DNA from 2 places in the Rhizobium sp. YTU87027 genome. Region 2 is predicted to be linked to the other one. Evidence: riboswitches for the same ligand, from Rfam matches in the RefSeq annotation. Region 2 holds a riboswitch; the other holds the start of a gene.
What was found. A riboswitch is a leader RNA that binds a small molecule or an ion and turns the genes downstream of it on or off. The one in region 2 is predicted to bind cobalamin.

Region 1 (3,175 bases), 770 kb from region 2:
GCGAGCAGACCGACGACGATGCCGCCAAGGGCAGGACGCAGCGGCGTTGTGATGGAACTCCTGCGAGCCAATTCCTCGATCCAGGCGACGCCCTGCATGATCATGATCCCGATGCCCGCGCAAAACGCGCCGAGGAGGAGGGCCGGTACATAGTCGGCTGGCATGACTGTACCGAAGCTGCCAACGTCGATCAGGAAATCGCTGCCGGCGAGCAGACGCGCAATCTGCGTCGAGACCAGTGCGGAAACGACGACCGGCGTCAGCGAAACGATGGTGTAGGAGCCAATGATGAGCTCGAATGCATAGAAGGCGCCCGTCAGCGGTGCGTTGAAAGCGGCTGCAATGGCTCCCGCTGCGCCGCATCCGACGAGAACACGTAGGTCCGAGCGGCGAAGTTGTAGTTTGAGGCCAAGTTTAGAGGCCAGCCCTGCCGCCAACTGCGTGTAGCCGGCTTCTAGGCCGACCGAGGCACCGAAGCCGTTCGAAATGAGATTCTGGACCGCAACCAGAATACTATCGGTGAGAGATAGCCGACCGCCATGCAGCGCGTTTGCCTCGATCGGGTCCACCATTGGCTTCTTGCGGGTCTTGGCAAGCACAAACAGCAAGAGCCCGAGCAGCAAGCCGCCGCAAACCGGTGCGGTCAGCAACAGGAGCTTGTTGTCGATCTGCGATGAGCTCAACCTGTCGACGTCGCTGATTCCGAAGATGAGACTGTGCATTTCGCGGGAAACGAGGCTCATGCCTGTCACGGCCAGGCCGGAGATTACCCCGACCATCGCGCCGGCGATGACCATCCCCATCTCGCTGCGCCGCAGCAGAGCGCGCATCCGCCCGATATCGAGAAGGGTATGAAACGGACCGAAACGGCGGATATTGATTTTTAGGAGCATGACAGGAAAATAGGCAGGTACAGGCGCGATCAAGTGCGGTGAGGGAAGGGCAAGCCAATGGCGCGACCCGCTTGCGACGCAATTGCGGCAAAAGCCCGGCGCCGGCAATAATTATTTGTGACGTAAACTACTGATAAAAGACGATAAATTTGGTAGAGAAGGTCGTCTTGGTGTGGTTTTAGGCATGCATTAGCATTCCACTCAGCGACGGCTTGATTGACTTCGCCAGTGGCCTTGCCTAACGATGAATTCATAACGGATGGTTCCGGACCGGTTGAATCGGTGCGGATGAAAAGGGAATGTGAAGCGGTGGACCCAATCAGGGCACCGTCATCATAGCCGACCCCGCGACTGTAGAGCGGTCAGGGTTTTCCGTCCGACGTTGGTTTCGCGTGGCTGACAGTCTGCGATGGTGCAGGCGGGTGGCGCGGAAGTGGCGACGGAAAAGTCACTGGCAGTGCATCATGATCAACCGGGGCAGGACGCCTCTTACGTCTACGAATCGTCCGCCTTTTCATGAAATGCAGCCGGGAAGGCGAGGAGGACCCGCTGGCACGATCTGGGGCGACCGGTTTCCGGTCTGCCCCGGTCGCGGCCAAAACCCGCGAGCCAGGAGACCTGCCAACCGTGCCGGGCGAGAAGCCCATTCCTGGGCGATGCCCGCTGCCAGCACGGAGGTTGTCATGGCTGAAAGACAGATTTGCCGGCTGCGCTCTGCAGCCGTTCCGGTTTCTTCCGGATCGCTTCCGCAGATCGGACAGCATCTACGATGAGCCCTCTATCATCCGGCGCGACGTTTGTCCTGGGCGGTGCGCGCTCGGGAAAATCACGCTTTGCCGAGCAAGTAGTCGTCTCGATCGGCCTGGAGCGCCATTACGTGGCGACGGGTCGGGCTTGGGACGACGAGATGCGCGCCCGTATCGACAAGCACAAGGCTGACCGTGGCGATCTCTGGCATACCCACGAAGAGCCTCTTGATCTGGTCGGCTGCCTGCGGGCGATCGATGGCGAGGGACGGGCGATCCTTGTTGATTGCCTGACGCTTTGGGTCACCAACCTGATGATGGAAGAGCGCGACACTGAGGCCGAGTTTGCCTCGCTTGCCGCGTATCTGCCGACGGCGCGTGCGCGCCTTGTCATCGTTTCCAATGAGGTCGGCCTCGGCATCGTTCCGGAAAACCGCATGGCCCGGGAGTTCCGGGATCATGCCGGCCGCTTGCATCAAATGATCGCGGCTCAGGCCGCGGATGTGTATTTTATCGCGGCCGGACTGCCGCTGAAGATGAAGGGTTGAATTTCATGAACCAGCAGAAAATCCCGGCGACCGTGATCACCGGCTTCCTCGGCGCCGGCAAGACGACGATGATCCGCAATCTGCTTTCCAACACCAACGGCAAGAAGATCGCGCTTATTATCAATGAGTTCGGCGATCTCGGTGTCGACGGCGAGGTGCTCAAGGGCTGCGGCGCCGAGAATTGCACCGAGGACGACATCATCGAGCTCACCAACGGCTGCATCTGCTGCACGGTTGCTGACGACTTCATTCCGACGATGACGAAGCTTTTGGAGCGCGAGCAGCGCCCCGACCATATCGTCATCGAAACCTCTGGTCTCGCGCTGCCGCAGCCGCTCGTTGCGGCCTTCAATTGGCCGGACATTCGCACGCAGGTCACGGTGGATGGCGTCGTTACCGTCGTCGACAGCGCCGCCGTCGCCGCTGGCCGGTTTGCCGACGATCACGATGCCGTCGAGGCCCGCCGCGTGGAAGACGAGTCGCTCGACCATGAGAGCCCGATCGAGGAGCTTTTCGAGGACCAGCTGACCTGCGCCGATCTGATCGTGCTCAACAAGACCGACCTGCTCGACACCGCCGGCCTTGGCCGCGTCCGCGACGAGGTCGCTTCGCGTATCGCCCGCAAGCCCGTGATGATCGAGGCGCGCAACGGCGAGGTCCCGGCGAGCGTGCTGCTTGGGCTCGGTGTCGGAACGGAAGACGATGTAGTCAATCGCAAGTCCCATCACGAGCTCGAACATGAGGACGGCGTGCCGCATGATCATGACGAGTTCGACAGCTTCGTGGTCGAGCTTGGCCCGGTTGCCGAGCCTGCCTCATTCGTGGATGCGCTGAAGGGCATCATCGGCGAGCATGACGTGCTGCGGCTTAAGGGCTTCGTCGACGTTCCCGACAAGCCGATGCGTCTGCAGTTGCAGGCGGTCGGAAGCCGCATCGACCATTATTTCGATCGCGCCTGGGCGCCGGGCGAAGCGCGCGGCACCCGCCT
Region 2 (3,175 bases):
GTTTGAACAGGTGAGAAGGCTCTCTGCGAGAACCGATCCAAGGTATCGCCAACACCATCATGCAGCAGGATGCGCGCCGCCTTCAGTGAAATTGTGGCCGCATCCCGAGCAACCTCAAGATGGAGGATGTCATGACAGCTCCAGCATCATCGATCACATGGCATAGCCTGCTTGGCTCCGCCGCGGTTGCCGGCGCCGTTGGTGGTGTCTTTGGCAACGGTAATCCAGCCAAGCGATTTCGAGAATTCACCGGGATTGAAGGAGAACAAGAATGCGTGACATCGTCGAATTGCAGTTCGATCTCACCCCTCCCACTCGGGAACTGATGCAGCAGCTTGTGGCGGACCTCAGCGAGGAGGATCGGCATCTGCTCTTGGAGCATGGTGAGGAGGCACCGTTCTGTGGTGTGTTTCTCCACGAGCGACGCGAGGGGCTTTATACCTGCCGGCTCTGTGGCCTTCCCCTGTTCAAGGCAGTTGCGAAATTCGAAAGTGGTACAGGCTGGCCGAGCTTCACTGCCCCGGCAGCCGACGACCACCTGCGGCGCGTTTGTGACACCCGGTACGGTATGCTCAGGACAGAAGTCGTTTGTGCGCGTTGCGGCGCGCACCAGGGACATGTCTTTCCTGACGGCCCACCTCCTACAGGTGAGCGCTTCTGCATAAACTCGGGCTCGCTCGAATTCACCCCGAACGGACTGCCGCTTCCTGACAAGCTTGCACGTGGTCGTCCAGAAGGAGAGCCAGCACGATAGATGCTTGCCGTGCCTGAGCGCAATCGTCGGCGTCGAGACGGCGATTGCTCCGGCAAGCAGAGCACTTTTAACCGTTCATCAACGCTGATGGGCGACTTCCTCGCGATTTGTTGTAAATGGCGTGCAGCCTAGGCTGGAGATGATTGCGCTATGCATCGGTCCGGCTATTTTGGCCGCATCATCTCGGCGCTTGTGGCAACACTTCGCGCGCAATCGAGGCAGGGGTTATGAAGGCGGCCTTCCATACGACCTTGGGGTTTTTCGCAGTCCTTTTGCCGGCGACGGCTTTAGGCCAGTCAGGCGGTTGGCAATCCAACGGCAGTGGTACGAGCACGTGGCATGTGTCGCCATCGGAAGGCACCTGCAACGTCAGTCAGGCGCAGAACCGGGCCCGCCGCGCCGGCATCTACCGCACGGATCTTGTCTATCGCGACGAGAACGTTTTGACGCTGAGGGGATTGACCGAATGGGGCGATCGCCGCGAGATCACCTTCGCCAACATCCGCGGATGTCCTGAAGTCGGGTTTCAGGATATGCAGCAGAGCCAACCGGGACGGGCGCCGACCAACCGCTGACTTGACGTCGCGCCGCTCGCCAGCGTAACTGAGCGCGACGGTTCCCCGAGGACGACTCTGAGGGGATTAATAGGGAACACGGTGAGGACGACCCAAGAGGGACCAAAACCGTGGCTGCCCCCGCAACTGTAAGCGGATTGCCGCTCATCCAAGGGCCCTTGGGCCATGCCACTGCGACGAAGTCGCGGGAAGGCAGATGAAGGCACATATTCGTGAGCCAGGAGACCTGCCGTCAATCACGATCCAATCACCCGGGCGGGGATGCCCGGAAAGGAACAGACATGATTGACCTGCGCCTCCACCGACATAGAGCACACATCCGTCTCGATTGGGTTTTCCGCCGCTAGCGTTAGCGCGGCGTGCCGTCATTCCTGGCGGTTGCGCCGGCAATAAACGCTGGTTCCTTCCCTCCCAATCGAGATCCCTATGCGTAAATTTCTTGCAGCCATTGCACTTGCCTTCGGCTTTGTTGGCTTGACAGCGCCAAGTCTCGCCGCCACCCAGTACCCATTGATCATCAACAATTGCGGCCGCGAGGTCGTCTTCGACAAGGCGCCGGCCAAGATCGTATCGATCGGTCAGGGGATGACCGAAGTTCTTTTCTCGCTCGGGTTGGCGGATAGGATTGCCGGAACGGCAGTTTGGGTCGGCCCGGTCTTGCCGCAATATGCCGAAGTCAACGCCAGGATCAAACGGCTTGCCGACAACGATCCGAGCTTTGAATCCGTCGTCGGACGGGAGCCGGATCTGGTTGCCGCCGAGTTTGAATGGCACGTCGGCCAACAGGGGTCTGTCGGCAAGCGAGAGCAATTTGCCGAACTCGGCATCAACACCTACATCGCGCCGGCAGATTGCGTCGCCAAGATCAATGCCGACAGCGGCGACGGCGTTCGCAAGGAACTGTTCACGACGGACCTGATCTATCGGGAGATCGCTGAACTTGCCGAAATCTTCGACATCAAGGAACGCGGCGATGCGCTCATTGCCGAACTGAGGCAGCGTGAAGCGCGGGCGGTCGCATCGGTTGCGGGCGCTGCTGCGAAGAACCTCCTGGTCGTCTTCTGGTTCTCCAGCAAGGAAGTCAACGGAGATGCATTCATCGCCGGAAAGAACACCGCCCCGGCCTATATTCTGAAGACGCTCGGTGCGCAGAATGTGGTTGCGACAGAGGAGGAGTGGCCGCTCGTCGGCTGGGAGACGATTGCGGAGGCCAATCCGGCTGTGATCGTTATCGCGACGATGGATCGGAGACGGTATGCGGCCGATGACCCTGCGGTAAAGCTCGACTTTCTGGCAAAAGATCCGGTCACGAGCCAACTCGATGCCGTCAGGAACAAGCGCATTGTGACGATGGATGCCCAATCGATGAACCCGACGATCCGGACGATCGACGGCATCGAGATACTGGCGAAGGGCATCAATTCCTTCGGTCTGGCGCAGTGAGCGGCGCCATTCTCAAGCAGCAGCAATGGTGGGCGCATGCTGCGCTCGTCATTGCTGCATTCTCCTTGCTCGCGCTGATGATCGGTCTTGCTGTTTCGATAGGGGAAATATCGATCCCGCTGGCGACGACCGCGAAGGCCGTGTTGAACCGCCTGTTCGGTTCGGCTTTCGAGCTTAGCCGCATTCATCAAGGCATCATCTGGGACTATAGATTGAGCCGGGCGTTGGTGGCTGCAAGTGCGGGGGCGTCCCTCGCGCTCAGCGGGGCAGTTCTGCAGGCGTTGCTGCGCAACCCGCTAGCAGAACCCTATGTGCTCGGTGTTTCCGCAGGAGCCTCGACCGGCGCGGTTTGCGTGATGCTGCTCGGCTTCGGCTATGGTGTTCTGAGCCTGTCAGGTGGCGC

Region 1: linked by a shared signal. The riboswitch ahead of cobU (bifunctional adenosylcobinamide kinase/adenosylcobinamide-phosphate guanylyltransferase) and the one ahead of NBG89_RS12550 (ABC transporter substrate-binding protein) in region 2 are both predicted to bind cobalamin.

The regions. Positions count from the first base shown of each region.
Region 1 is NZ_CP098440.1:1,746,443-1,749,617, reverse strand. Features, by position in the region: gene NBG89_RS08845 (chloride channel protein) at 1-893, opposite strand, end outside; cobalamin riboswitch at 1,137-1,533, shown strand; gene cobU (bifunctional adenosylcobinamide kinase/adenosylcobinamide-phosphate guanylyltransferase) at 1,663-2,187, shown strand; gene cobW (cobalamin biosynthesis protein CobW) at 2,193-3,175, shown strand, end outside.
Region 2 is NZ_CP098440.1:2,519,653-2,522,827, reverse strand. Features, by position in the region: gene NBG89_RS12565 (organic hydroperoxide resistance protein) at 1-6, shown strand, start outside; gene msrB (peptide-methionine (R)-S-oxide reductase MsrB) at 272-754, shown strand; gene NBG89_RS12555 (hypothetical protein) at 982-1,329, shown strand; cobalamin riboswitch at 1,351-1,577, shown strand; gene NBG89_RS12550 (ABC transporter substrate-binding protein) at 1,756-2,772, shown strand; gene NBG89_RS12545 (FecCD family ABC transporter permease) at 2,769-3,175, shown strand, end outside.